One region of the Streptomyces sp. cmx-4-9 genome, then DNA from elsewhere that is predicted to be linked to it. Evidence: predicted binding sites of a transcription regulator. Region 1 holds the regulator's gene; the other holds the start of a gene.

Region 1 (7,219 bases):
TGTGATGTGCGCGGGCGGCGCGGTCACCACGATCTACCCCAGCACCAACGCGGAGGAGTCGGCGTACATCCTCGCGGACTCCGAGAGCCGGCTGCTGATCGCCGAGGACGCCGTGCAGCTGGCGAAGGCGCGCGAGCGCCGGGCCGACCTGCCGAACCTCCGGCATGTGGTGGTCATCGACGCGGCCGGCGCCGTCGCCGCCGAGGGCGACCCGGAGGGCTGGGTGCTCTCCCTCGCCGACCTGGAGGAGCGCGGCAAGGCGTACCTGGCCGAGCACCCCGAGGCGGTCAAGGAGCGCATCGCGGCCATCACCGCCGACCAGCTCGCCACCCTCATCTACACCTCCGGCACCACCGGGCGCCCCAAGGGCGTGCGGCTGCCGCACGACAACTGGTCGTACATGGCCAAGGCCACCGTCGCCACCGGCCTGATGACCAAGGACGACGTCCAGTACCTGTGGCTGCCGCTGGCACACGTCTTCGGCAAGGTGCTGACCTCCGGACAGATCGAGGTCGGGCACGTCACCGCCGTCGACGGCCGGATCGACAAGATCATCACCAACCTGCCGATCGTGCAGCCGACCTACATGGCGGCCGTCCCGCGCATCTTCGAGAAGGTCTACAACGGCGTGGCCGCCAAGGCGAAGGCAGGCGGCGGAGCCAAGTACAAGATCTTCCAGTGGTCGGTGGGCGTCGCCCGCGAGTACGCCAAGGTCACCCAGGACAACTTCCGCCGTACCGGCCAGGCCACCGCCCCCTTCGGCCTCACCACCAAGCACAAGATCGCCGACGCGCTCGTCTACGCCAAGATCCGCGAGGCCTTCGGCGGCAGGTTCCGCGCCGCCGTCTCCGGCTCCGCCGCCCTGGCCCCCGAGATCGGCTACTTCTTCGCCGGCGCCGGCATCCACATCCTGGAGGGCTACGGCCTGACGGAGTCCAGCGCGGCCTCCTTCGTCAACCCGGGCGAGGCCTACCGCACCGGCACCGTCGGCAAGCCGCTCCCCGGCACCGAGGTCCGCATCGCCGACGACGGCGAGGTCATGCTGCGCAGCCCCGGCATCATGCAGGGCTACCACAGGCTGCCGGACAAGACCTCCGAGGTGCTGGAGTCCGACGGCTGGCTGCACACCGGCGACATCGGCGAGCTCTCGGCGGACGGCTACCTGCGCATCACCGACCGCAAGAAGGACCTGATCAAGACCTCGGGCGGCAAGTACGTCGCCCCGGCGGAGGTCGAGGGCCAGTTCAAGGCGATCTGCCCGTACGTCTCCAGCATCGTGGTGCACGGCGCCGACCGGAACTTCTGCTCGGCACTGATCGCCCTCGACGAGCAGGCGCTCCTCGTCTGGGCGGCGGAGAACGGCCTGGAGGGCAGGACCTACCAGGAGGTGCTCGCCGCACCGGAGACCGCCCGCATGGTCGAGACCTACGTCCAGACCCTCAACGAGGGCCTGCAGCGCTGGCAGACGGTCAAGAAGTTCCGGATCCTGCCGCGGGACCTCGACGTCGAGCACGGCGACCTCACCCCGAGCCTCAAGCTGAAGCGCCCGGCCGTCGAGCGCGAGTTCAAGCACCTCATCGACGAGATGTACGAGGGTTCCCGCGAGGCGTAGCCGGCCGGCGGCGCCGCGCCGTCAACGACCTTCGGGCAGTGCGGGACAATGGGTGCATGCCTTCCGCACTGCCCGACGGTGAACCCATGCCCGAAGACGGCTCGCTGCCGTCGCACGCCCTGGCGGGTGCCGGGGACCGGCCGCTCGGGTTCTACCTGCACGTTCCGTACTGCGCCACCCGCTGCGGGTACTGCGACTTCAACACCTACACCGCGACCGAGCTGCGCGGCAGCGGCGGCGTGCTCGCCTCGCGGGAGAACTACGCCGACACCCTGGCCGACGAGGTCCGCCTCGCCCGCAAGGTGCTCGGCGACGACCCCCGGCCCGTCCGCACCGTCTTCGTCGGCGGCGGCACCCCGACGCTGCTGCCGGCCGGCGACCTCGTACGGATGCTCGCGGTGATCCGGGACGAGTTCGGCCTGGCCGCGGACGCCGAGATCACCACCGAGGCCAACCCGGAGTCGGTGGACCCGCGGTACCTGGCCGAACTGCGGGCGGGCGGCTTCAACCGGGTCTCCTTCGGCATGCAGAGTGCCAAGCAGCACGTCCTGAAGGTCCTCGACCGCACGCACACCCCGGGGCGCCCCGAGGCCTGCGTCGCGGAGGCGCGGGCGGCGGGCTTCGAGCACGTCAACCTGGACCTGATCTACGGCACGCCGGGGGAGACCGACCAGGACTGGCGGGACTCCCTGGCCGCGGCCCTGGGGGCCGGGCCCGACCACGTCTCCGCCTACGCGCTGATCGTGGAGGAGGGCACCCAGCTGGCCCGCCGGATCCGCCGCGGCGAGGTCCCGATGACCGACGACGACGTGCACGCCGACCGGTACCTGATCGCGGACGAGGTCATGGCGCGGGCCGGCTACTCCTGGTACGAGGTCTCGAACTGGGCCGCCTCGGACGCCGGGCGCTGCCTGCACAACGAGCTGTACTGGCGCGGGGCCGACTGGTGGGGCGCGGGCCCGGGCGCGCACTCGCACGTGGGCGGGGTGCGCTGGTGGAACGTGAAGCACCCCGGTGCGTACGCGGCCGCCCTGGCGGAGGGCCGCTCCCCGGGCGCCGGACGCGAGCTGCTGTCGGCGGAGGACCGCCGGGTCGAGCGGATCCTGCTGGAGCTGCGGCTGGTGGACGGCTGCCCGCTGTCGCTGCTCGCCCCGGCCGGTCTCGCCGCCGCCGGGCGCGCCCTCGCGGACGGCCTGCTGGAGCCGGGTCCGTACGGGGAGGGCCGCGCCGTCCTGACGCTCCGCGGCCGCCTCCTGGCCGACGCGGTGGTCCGCGACCTGGTCGACTAGGTCGCGGACCACCGCAGGCGGCCGCAGCCATGGCCACAGGCAGCCGTGCGTAGCTGCATGCAGCCGCCGGCTGGGCGCTAGTAGCCCCAGCGCGCCTGGCTGCCGTCCTGGCGGCAGTGGATCATCCGGCCGTTCCCGGCGTGTGTGGAGCGGCCGATGTCGGCCTTGCGGCAGAACTGGCCCGCGTTGTAGCAGTTCCCCGCGTTCGAGACGATCTCGCAGTCCGCTGCCGCGGGCGGGGCCGAAGGCGCCGGGGCCTTGGTCGTGGGCTGGGGCGCGGGTTTGGCCGCCGCCCGGGTCGTGGGGGCGGCAGGCGCCTTCTGGCCGGCCCCGGAGGCCGGGGCGGTGGTGGCGGCCGGCGGGGCCGGGGCCGGGGCCTTCGTGGGGGCGGCCGTGGGCGTCGGCGAGGGCGGCGGGGTCGGGGACGGCGTGGGCGCCGGCGGGGCCGTCGTCGGGGCCGCCGAGGTGATCGCAGGCGGGGCGGACACCGCGGGCCCCTCGGTCGCGCCCGGACCGCAGGCGACGGCTGCGCCGGCCACCAGGAGGGCGGTCAGGGCCCGCCGGATCCGGTCCCCGGGACGTCTGCGGCTTCTCGAACCGTCGCTGCTGCTGTCGTTGCCGTACATAGGTGCCCCCACCGGAAAGTCACTCAAAGGAGGCACATCATATGAACGGAGATTCCCCCGCGAGGGGTTTCGCCGCAATCGTGACCCGGAGGCCGCCGCAGCCCCGCGGACGGGACGTGTCCGGTCACCGCACTAGGGCGCGGTGACGTGGTCGATGAGGTGTTCCACCGCGCCCAGCAGGGTGGGCTCCAGGTCCCGGTACGAGCCCACCCGGGACAGGATGTGCTGCCAGGCGGCCCCGGTGTTCTCCGGCCAGCCCAGGGCCCGGCAGATGCCCGTCTTCCAGTCCTGGCCGCGCGGGACGACCGGCCAGGCCGCGATGCCCAGCGCGGAGGGCTTCACCGCCTGCCAGACGTCCACATACGGGTGCCCCACGATCAGGACGTCGGGCGAGGTCACCGACGCGGCGATCCGGGACTCCTTGGAGCCCGGCACCAGGTGGTCCACCAGCACCCCCAGGCGGGCGTCCGGCGCGGGCCCGAACTCGGCCACCACGGCCGGGAGGTCGTCGATGCCCTCCAGGTACTCCACCACCACGCCCTCGATCCGCAGGTCGTCGCCCCACACCCGCTCCACCAGCTCGGCGTCGTGCCGGCCCTCCACGTAGATGCGGCCCGCGCGGGCCACCCGCGCCCGCGCTCCCGGGACGGCGATCGACCCGGACGCGGTGCGCGCCGGGGCCGCCGGCGCCCGCGACGGGCGGACCAGGGTGACCGCGGCCCCGTCCAGCAGGAAACCGCAGGGCTCCATCGGGAAGACCCGGCGCTTGCCGAAACGGTCCTCCAGGGTGACCGTGCCGGCCTCGCAGGACACCACCGCCCCGCAGAAGTCCGTACCGGCGACCTCGACCACCAGGTCGGCTTCCGCCGCCACCTCCGGCACGGCCTTCGGGCGCTTCCACTGGGGGGTCAGGTCGGGGGAGTACTCGCGCATCCGGCCGACAGTAGGAGAGCGGTCGCCGTCACGCCTGCGACACGCCGAAACGAGCGGCCAGTGTGGCGCGTTGCCCACGGACGAAGGCCGCATCGACCACCGCTCCGTGACCCGGTACGTACAGCGCGTCCTCCCCGCCCAGCGACAGCAGCCGGTCCAGGGCGGCGGGCCACTGCCCCGGAACGGCGTCCGGGCCCGCCTGGGGCGCACCGGACTCCTCCACCAGGTCCCCGCAGAAGACCACCTCGCGGTCGCCCGGCACGAAGACGGCCAGGTCGTGCCCGGTGTGGCCGGGCCCCACGTTCGCCAGCAGCACCTGCACCCCGCCGAGGTCCAGCGTCCACTCGCCGCTGACCGGATGGCGCGGCAGCACCAGCGCGTCCGCCGCCTCGGCGGCCTCGTCCTCGGCCAGCCCCTGCCGCACCGCGCCCTCCCGCAGTTCGTCGACGTCCCGGGCGAGCACCCCGTCGAGGCCCACCGCACCGAACACCTCGGCGCCGGCGAAGGCGGCCGCCCCCAGCACATGGTCGAAATGTCCGTGTGTGAATGCGATATGGGTCACCCGGCGGCCGGTGAGCCGCTCCGCCTGCTCCCGCAGTTCCACCCCTTCGCGGACACAGGACCCGGGGTCGATCAGGAGCACCGAATCGTCCCCCACCACCAGTCCCGCCGTGCAATCCCACACCGGGAGCCGCCTGCGGCCGGACCGCCCGGACAGCTCTTCCCAGCCCTGCTCTTCCCATCGCACGTCCATGCCGCGACGCTACCGTGGCGGGCCGCCCTTGCCAGGGTCTTGCCACCCGGCCGTACACTGAGCGGGGGTTCTCTGGCACTCGAATGCTCAGAGTGCCAGACAGCAGGCTACGAACTCGGCAACGGACCACAGCTGGAGGTGTGCGCGATGCTCAGTGAACGCAGACTCGAAGTGCTGCGCGCCATCGTCCAGGACTACGTCGGGACGGAGGAGCCGGTCGGCTCCAAGGCGCTCACCGAGCGGCACCGGCTCGGCGTCTCACCCGCCACCGTGCGCAACGACATGGCCGTGCTGGAGGAGGAGGGCTACATCGCCCAGCCCCACACCAGCGCCGGCCGCATCCCCACCGACAAGGGCTACCGCCTCTTCGTCGACCGGCTGGCGGGGGTCAAGCCCCTGTCGTCGCCCGAGCGCCGGGCCATCCAGAACTTCCTGGACGGCGCCGTCGACCTCGACGACGTGGTCGGCCGTACGGTGCGGCTGCTGGCGCAGCTCACCCGCCAGGTCGCCGTCGTCCAGTACCCGAGCCTGACCCGTTCGACCGTCCGGCACGTGGAGCTGCTCGCGCTCGCTCCCGCCCGCCTGATGCTCGTACTGATCACGGACACGGGACGCGTCGAGCAGCGGCTGATCGACTGCCCGAGCCCCTTCGGCGAGGCCTCCCTCGCCGACCTGCGGGCCCGGCTCAACAGCAGGGTGGTCGGCCGCCGCTTCACCGACGTCCCCCCGCTCGTCCAGGACCTGCCCGAGTCCTTCGAGGCCGAGGACCGCGGCACGGTCTCCACCGTGCTCGCCACGCTCCTCGAAACCCTGGTCGAGGAAGCCGAGGAACGGCTGATGATCGGCGGAACCGCCAATCTCACCCGCTTCGGACACGATTTTCCCCTGACGATCAGGCCGGTGCTCGAAGCGCTGGAGGAGCAGGTCGTGCTCCTCAAGCTGCTGGGCGAGGCCAACGAGTCGGGAATGGCCGTACGGATCGGGCATGAGAACGCCTACGAGGGGCTGAACTCCACGTCGGTCGTCTCGGTCGGTTACGGTTCGGGCGGCGAAGCAGTCGCCAAACTCGGCGTGGTCGGACCGACCCGCATGGACTACCCCGGAACGATGGGAGCGGTACGCGCAGTGGCACGTTACGTCGGACAGATCCTGGCGGAGTCGTAAGTGGCCACGGACTACTACGCCGTTCTCGGCGTGCGCCGCGACGCATCGCAGGACGAGATCAAGAAGGCCTTCCGTCGCCTCGCCCGCGAACTCCACCCGGACGTCAATCCGGACCCGAAGACGCAGGAGCGCTTCAAGGAGATCAACGCGGCCTACGAGGTGCTCTCGGACCCGCAGAAGAAGCAGGTCTACGACCTCGGCGGGGACCCGCTGTCCTCCTCGGGCGGCGGTGGCGGGGCCGGCGGCTTCGGAGCGGGCGGCTTCGGCAACTTCTCCGACATCATGGACGCCTTCTTCGGCCAGAGCCAGCAGCGCGGCCCGCGCTCGCGGACCCGCCGCGGCCAGGACGCCATGATCCGCCTCGACCTGGAGCTGGACGAGGCGGCCTTCGGGACCACCAAGGACATCCAGGTCGACACGGCCGTGATCTGCACCACCTGCTCCGGCGAGGGGGCCGCGCCCGGTACCTCCGCGCAGACATGTGACATGTGCCGCGGTCGCGGTGAGGTGTCGCAGGTCACCCGGTCCTTCCTGGGCCAGGTCATGACCTCGCGCCCCTGCCCGCAGTGCCAGGGCTTCGGCACCGTGGTCCCGACCCCGTGCCCCGAGTGCGCGGGCGACGGACGGGTCCGCTCCCGCCGCAGCCTCACGGTCAAGATCCCGGCCGGTGTCGAGAACGGCACCCGCATCCAGCTCGCGGGCGAAGGCGAGGTCGGCCCCGGCGGCGGCCCCGCCGGCGACCTGTACGTGGAGATCCACGAACTGCCGCACCCGACCTTCCAGCGGCGCGGGGACGACCTGCACTGCACGGTCACGATCCCGATGACGGCCGCCTCGCTGG
Region 2 (7,219 bases), on a different contig from region 1:
AAGGTGCCGCGGATCTTGTTGACGACGAGGGTGGAGAGCGCCTCGCCCTCGACGTCCTCGGCGATGATCAGCAGGGGCTTGGAGGCGCCGGCCTGGATGACCTTCTCCAGCAGCGGCAGGAGGTCCTGGATCGAGGAGATCTTGCCCTGGTTGATCAGGATGTACGGGTCGTCGAGGACGGCCTCCATACGCTCCTGGTCGGAGACCATGTACGGCGAGAGGTAGCCCTTGTCGAAGGCCATGCCCTCGGTGAACTCCAGCTCCAGGCCGAAGGTGTTGGACTCCTCGACGGTGATGACACCGTCCTTGCCGACCTTGTCCATCGCCTCGGCGATGAGCTCGCCGACCTGCTGGTCCTGCGCGGAGAGCGCGGCCACGGCGGCGATGTCGGACTTGTCGTCGATCGGGCGGGCGGTCGCGAGGAGCTCCTCGGACACGGCCTTGACCGCGGCGTCGATGCCCTTCTTCAGGGCGGCCGGGGAGGCACCCGCGGCGACGTTGCGCAGACCCTCGCGGACCAGCGCCTGGGCCAGCACGGTGGCGGTGGTGGTGCCGTCGCCCGCGATGTCGTTGGTCTTGGTCGCCACCTCCTTCACGAGCTGCGCGCCCAGGTTCTCGTACGGGTCGTCCAGCTCGACCTCGCGAGCGATGGTGACACCGTCGTTCGTGATGGTGGGAGCGCCGAACTTCTTGTCGATGACGACGTTGCGGCCGCGGGGGCCGATCGTCACCTTGACCGTGTCGGCAAGCTTGTTGACGCCGCGCTCAAGGGCGCGACGGGCGTCTTCGTCGAACTTCAGAATCTTCGGCATGGGAGCGGTTCAGTCCTCTCGTTGCGATCGGCCGCTCACCGCGACCGCCACCGCCTGGAACGAACTACGCCCCTCGCCGCCCGGCATCAGCAGGGTGACCAGGGGCGCAGCTCAAATCAAAACTTGAAGCGAATTACTTCTCGACGATCGCGAGCACGTCGCGAGCCGAGAGGACGAGGTACTCCTCGCCGCTGTACTTCACTTCGGTGCCGCCGTACTTGCTGTACAGCACGATGTCACCGACGCTGACGTCCAGCGGGAGACGCTGGCCGTCCTCGAAGCGACCCGGGCCCACCGCAAGGACGACGCCCTCCTGGGGCTTCTCCTTCGCGGTGTCCGGGATGACCAGGCCAGAGGCCGTGGTCTGCTCGGCGTCGAGCGGCTGGACCACAATGCGGTCCTCGAGCGGCTTGATGGCAACCTTGGAGCTGGCGGTCGTCACGATCCGACCTCCCCCTTCGGAGATCCGGGGTTAACTGTCTGAGGTGGCGACCAGGTCGATCCGTCGTCGCGGGTGCCGGACCTGCCTGTCGCTGTGTTGGCACTCACCCGGGGTGAGTGCCAGGTGCGACACTATTCCGGCGATTAGCACTCGGTCAAGCGGAGTGCCAATTCTCGCCCCCGGGGGTGTCGCCGGCGGGGCCCCGGCGGACCGGCAGGAACCATGGGGAGGGCGCCATCGTCGTAGATGATATGAAGATAAAACGCCTCATTGCCGAGCAGATCGGACCCGAGCCGACTGCGAGCCCGAGCGCCCCGCACACCGCGGGCGCACCGGCAGCGGCCCCGCCCGAGGCGTCACCCCCGACACCGGCCCCACCGGCGTCACCTCGCCCCGCCACCCCCTCCCCCGCGGCCGGCATCCCGTGCGCGGACTGAGGCCCCTCACACCGGCCGGAACCCGCCGCCGGACCGAAGCGCTGCTGCTCCTCTTCGTCGTCGCCATCGCCGTGTTCGGGCACGTGTGCGCCGGCCTGGCGAGGAACGGGGAGCTGCCCGCCAACCTCACCGGCTTCACCCTCAGCCTGAGCCTGCTGTCCCTGGTGGGGCACCTGGGCGTACGCCGGTTCGCGGCCTACGCGGACCCGCTGGTCCTGCCGCTGGCCATGCTGCTCACCGGACTCGGGCTGGTGCTGCTGCACCGCCTCGACCAGGGCTACATCGAGCGCTACCACTCGGACGCCAACGCCCCCGGCCAGCTGGTGTGGACGGTGGTCGGGGTCGCCGCCTGCCTGCTGGTGCTGGCGCTGCTGCGCGATCACCGGCTGCTCCAGCGGTTCATCTACCTCACCATGGCGGTCGCGCTGGTGCTGCTGATCGCACCGGCCTTCTTCGGCGCGGACACGTACGGCGCGAAGCGCTGGATCAAGCTCTTCGGCTTCTCACTCCAGCCCGGCGAGTTCGTGAAGATCATGATCGCGGTCTTCTTCGCCGGATACCTGGTCGTCCACCGGGACTCGCTCGCCCTGACGGGCCGCAGGTTCCTCGGCATACGCCTGCCGCCGATGCGCCAGCTCGGGCCGATCGTCACGGTGTGGATCGTGTCCATGCTGGTCCTGGTCTTCGAACGCGACCTCGGCACCTCGCTGATCTTCTTCGGCGTCTTCGTGGTCATGCTCTACGTCGCCACGGAGCGCACCGGCTGGATCGTGTGCGGCCTGGTGATGGCCTCCCTGGGCGCGTTCGTCGTCGGATCGACGGAGCCGCACGTCAAGGCACGCGTCGCCGCCTGGCTCAACCCCCTCTCGTACTACTGGGAGCACCGGCCCCCGGGGGTGACCTCGGACCAGTCGGCGCAGGCGCTCTTCAGCTTCGGCACCGGCGGCGTGTCCGGCACCGGGCTGGGCCTGGGCCACCCGGAACTGATCGCCTTCGCCGGGCGCAGCGACTTCATCCTGACGACGGTGGGCGAGGAACTCGGCCTGGCCGGGGTGATGGCCGTACTCCTGCTGTACGCCCTCCTCGTCCAGCGGGGGCTGCGGATGGCCCTCGGGGCCCGCGACCCCTTCGGCAAGCTCCTGGCGGTGGGCCTGGCCGCGGCGCTGGCCCTCCAGGTCTTCGTGGTCGCGGGCGGCGTGACGGGCCTGATCCCCCTGACCGGCAAGGCCCTGCCGTTCCTGGCGAAGGGCGGCTCGTCCCTGCTGGCCAACTGGATCATGATCGCGCTCCTCCTGCGCATCAGCGACAGCGCGGAACGCCGGCGCGAGGCGGATGCGCGGGGTCCGGCGGAGACGGTGGTGGGGGCTCTGGGCGCCCGCGAGCCGAGTCCCCCGCCGCCCTAGACCCAGTCCTCCAGACGCCCTATCCGGTAGCCCTGTTCCTGGATCCGCTGCAGCATCCGGGTCGTCATCTGGACCTCTGTCGCGCCCTTGAGCTCCGACGGGCCCCGGAAGTGGGCCAGGACGATGTCGCCCGGTGTGAGGGCGGAGCCCTCGGCGTACTGGAAGTTGTTGATCTGCATCGACACCCGCCACAGGACCACGGACGAGACCCCGCACTCCGAGGCGGCCCGGAGGGTGTCGTCGTTGTAGTTGCCGAAGGGCGGGCGGAAGAGCGGCGGGCGCCGGCCGAAGCGCTTTTCCAGGCGGTCCTGCTGGCCGCATATCTCGTGCTTCTGCGCAGCGAACGGCAGCGTGCGCAGGTTCGGGTGGGTCAGCGTGTGGTTGTTGACCGTGCTGGCCGAGCCGTTGTCGCGGAGCTTCTCGAAGTGCCCGTAGTCGGAGGAGGCCACGCTGTCCGTCAGGAACATGCTGATCGGCAGTTTGAGGTCGGCGGCCATCTTCAGGAACTCGGGGTCCTTCTCGGCGCCGTCGTCGAAGGTCAGGAAGACTATCTTCTCCTCGGCCGGGACGGGTATGCGGTCCACGACGCGGGCTCTGCCGGGGCCCGGTTCCGGGAGCGCCGGCTTCCGGGCGGGCCCGGGGGCGTACTGGAGGGGGGCGCTGAGCCCCCACTTGCGGTACGCCTCGTCCGAGGCGCCGCCGGGTGCCGGGCTCCCCGTCGCCGACGGAGCGGCCGGCGACGGGGTGGCGGTGGCCGGGGGCTGCGTCGTCCGGCGGCCCAGGCGTTCGGTCGGGTCCACGCCGTCCCCGCACCCCGTCAGGGACAGCGCGAGCGCGCCGGCGGCCAGGGTTGCGGCTGCCCACCGGCGCGCGTGCTTCACAGGTAGTCCTCCAGGCGGGCCACGGCGTACCCCTTGTCCGTGACGGTCTTCATGACATGACGGATCATGTCAGGCATGGTGCCCTTCCAGTCCTCGCGCCCCCGGAAATGCGTGAGGATGATGTCACCGGGGTGCAGGTCGCGGTCCCATTCCCGGTAGTCCATGCGGTTGGTGAACGCCTCGGCGTTCCACAGGGGGACCGCCTTGATGCCGCAGGACTTGGCTGCGAGCAGCGTGTCCTGGTTGTAGTTGCCGTACGGGGGGCGGAAGAGGGTCGGCCGCTTGCCGAACTGCTTCTGGATGGTGTCCTGCTGGCCGCAGATCTCCTCGCGCTGCTTCTCGTACGACAGCGCCGGCATGTAGCGGTGGTTCAGCGTGTGGTTGTTCAGGGTGACGCCCGCGGCCTGCATCCCCTTGAAGTACGGGTAGTTGTCGCGGATGAGGTAGTCGCTGAGGAAGGCCGTGTAGGGGATCTTCAGTTCCTGCATCATCGTGACGAACTCGGGGTCCTTCTCCGCGCCGTCGTCGATGGTGAGGAAGACGACCTTGTCCTCGGTGGGGACGGTGGTGAAGACCGGGGGCAGTTCGTCGCCGTCCTCGACCTCGAAGCCGTCGCGGGTGGTGATGTGCGCCTTCTCCTTGGGAGCGGGAGGGGCGGCGAGCGGCGGCTTGGCCAGGCGCCACTTCTTCGCGGCGGCGATGCGCGCCTGCTGGGCCGCCTTCATCCGTTCGGCCTGGCTGACCTGGGCTCCGCCGGCGCCGGGCGCGTCGGTGCCCTTGCCCGCTTTGCTCTTCTCCGGCTTGTCCGGCGTTCCGGACTCCGCGGAGCCGCACGCCGTGCCGAGGGCGGCGACGAGCACCGCGGCCAGCGCCACCCCGAACCGGCCGCGCGGACGCGCCGCACGCCGGTGACCCAACTGCGTCTTATGTTCCGTTTGTCGGACTAGCTGCATAGCTGGGCATCCTGGCACCGGACGCGCCGACTCCCCGCCAGACACCGCGAGCGGACGTGCACCTTCCTCCGGCTGGCCCACACCGGCCCACCCGGCCGGCCCGTCGCCGACAATGGAGGGCGTGACCCCCGAAGACTTCGCCGCCCTCCTCACCCCGGAGGGCCGCTCCCTCCTCGACTCGCTCCGCGACCACGACCCCGCCCAGGAGCTCGCCCTCGCCACCCGGCTGCGCCGCCGGCACCCCGCCGGGCTGGTCTCCGCCGCGCTCGGGCAGGCCCGGCTGCGGCAGCGGGCGGTGGCCAAGTTCGGTGCGCAGGACGCCCACCGGATGTTCTTCACCCCCGGCGGCGGCGAGATGGCCACCCGGGCCTCGGTGGCCTCGTACCGGGCGGGGCGGCTCGCGGCCCTCGGCGTGCGCAGCCTCGCCGACCTGTGCTGCGGCATCGGCGGGGACGCTCTGGCCTTGGCGCGGCTGGGCATCCGGGTGCTGGCGGTGGACCACGACCCGCTGACGGTCGCCGTCGCGCGGGCCAATGCGCAGGCGCTGGGGCTCGCGGACCTGATCGAGGTCCGGGAGGCGGATGTGACGCAGGTGGACGTGTCCGCGTACGACGCCGTCTTCATCGACCCGGCCCGGCGCGGCGGGCGCGGCCGGATCTTCGACCCGGAGTCCTACTCGCCTCCCCTGTCGTGGGCCGTGGCCACGGCCCGTGCGGCCCCGTACGCCGCCGTGAAGATCGCCCCGGGCATCCCGCACGAGGCCGTGCCCCCGGAGGCCGAGGCCGAGTGGATCTCCGACCAGGGGGACGTCAAGGAGGCCGTGCTCTGGTTCGGCACCGCCCCCGGGACCGTGCGCGCCACCCTGCTGCCCGGGCCGCGCGCCCTGGAGACCGCCGCGCCCCTGCCCGATCCGCCGGCCGGGCCGGTGGGCCGCTACCTGTACGAGCCCGACGGCGCGGTGATCCGCGCCCATCTGGTGGCGGAGGTCGCCGAGCAGCTGGAGGGCCGGCTCATCGACCCCACCATCGCCTACGTGACCGCCGACGAGCTGCGGGCGACCCCGTACGCGACCCCGTACGAGATCACCGACGTGCTGCCGTTCGGCCTGAAGAGGCTGAAGGCGCTGCTGCGCGAGCGCGGGGTCGGCGTGCTGACGGTGAAGAAGCGGGGTTCGGCGATCGAGCCGGAGGAGCTGCGCCGCAAGGTCAAACCGCAGGGGCCGCATTCCGCGACGGTGTTCCTGACCCGGGTGGCGGGTGCTCCGTCGATGCTGATCGGCTTCCCGGTGCCGCCGGCTGCCTAGTGCTGTGGCCGGGGAGCTCCACCGGGTCGCGGCGCCCGGGCCGCGCGGCCTGCCGCGCCGGGCGCCGGGGGGTCAGCCCCGGCGCGGGGCGCGGAAGGCGCGTACGGCCCAGCGGTAGTGCACGCCCGCCTTGCCGAGGCCGAGCAGCCCGGTGATCCACAGGATCATGCCGAGGCCCATGCAGTACGCGACCTCGCCGTAGGTCTCCTGGCCCGGCCGGGCGGACACCGCGACCCCGAAGGTGACCCAGAGCCCGGCCACCCCCACCAGGAACGAGGCGAGCAGCCAGGTCAGGCTCCGTCCGGGGGCGCGCACCTGGCGGTCGGTCACCGGGTCGCGGGTGGTCTCGGCCCAGGCGCACAGCAGCCGGTGCACCTGGCGGTCGCGCCGGGCGCCCCAGGCGAACCAGAAGGCGGCGGGGACCAGGACGCCGGCGCCGAGGGCGACGAAGACGATGCCGAGGACGAAGGCGACGGGGTCGCCCTCCTCGAAGGCCATGAGGCCCATGCCGACGAAGGACCAGCCGAGGGCGAAGACCGCGGAGACGGCCCACAGCAGCAGCAGCCGTCCGAGCCCGAGGCTGCGCCGGCCCAGGTCGAGCAGGAACCGTGCACGGTCGTCGCGGACGGCCGTCTCGTCCAGCCAGGCACGCAGGTGCGCGGGGGGAGGCGGGGGCGGCAGGTCACGGCGAGGCATGAACATGACCATAGCGGCACCGGGTCCAGACGCGGTCGAGGCCCCCGGCGCCCGGTGGTTGCGCTCAGCCCCCGTCCACCCCGGCCGACTCGAAGCGCCAGCGGTGCACCGCCCGCGTGATCAAGTCGGCTGCGGGCTCCGGGAGTTCGGGCAGATCCGCACCGATGCCCTCGGCGGCCTCCCACCAGGTGATCACGAGCACCCGGTCCTGCGGGGCCCGGAACACCTCGCGGCGCACCGGTTCCCGGGCGAGGACCTGGGCGCGGGCCCACTCCAGCAGTTCGTTGCCCCT

The links. The regulator HrcA, encoded in region 1, represses chaperone genes, less so after heat shock. The targets are predictions, from matches to a motif close to TTNGCACTCNGNNNNNCNGAGTGCNAA.
Region 2: the regulator HrcA is predicted to act here: its motif matches at 1,398-1,424, upstream of groES (co-chaperone GroES).

Annotation. Positions count from the first base shown of each region.
Region 1 covers NZ_JAEBEE010000007.1:137,717-144,935, reverse strand. The annotation lists gene ACLJTM_RS22325 (AMP-dependent synthetase/ligase) at 1-1,612, shown strand, start outside; gene hemW (radical SAM family heme chaperone HemW) at 1,669-2,901, shown strand; gene ACLJTM_RS22315 (hypothetical protein) at 2,979-3,527, opposite strand; gene ACLJTM_RS22310 (DUF3097 domain-containing protein) at 3,660-4,460, opposite strand; gene ACLJTM_RS22305 (MBL fold metallo-hydrolase) at 4,489-5,214, opposite strand; gene hrcA (heat-inducible transcriptional repressor HrcA) at 5,362-6,378, shown strand; gene dnaJ (molecular chaperone DnaJ) at 6,379-7,219, shown strand, end outside.
Region 2 covers NZ_JAEBEE010000001.1:85,222-92,440, forward strand. The annotation lists gene groL (chaperonin GroEL) at 1-812, opposite strand, end outside; gene groES (co-chaperone GroES) at 946-1,254, opposite strand; gene ACLJTM_RS00365 (FtsW/RodA/SpoVE family cell cycle protein) at 1,679-3,094, shown strand; gene ACLJTM_RS00370 (polysaccharide deacetylase family protein) at 3,091-3,975, opposite strand; gene ACLJTM_RS00375 (polysaccharide deacetylase family protein) at 3,972-4,928, opposite strand; gene ACLJTM_RS00380 (THUMP-like domain-containing protein) at 5,050-6,231, shown strand; gene ACLJTM_RS00385 (hypothetical protein) at 6,304-6,927, opposite strand; gene ACLJTM_RS00390 (hypothetical protein) at 6,992-7,219, opposite strand, start outside.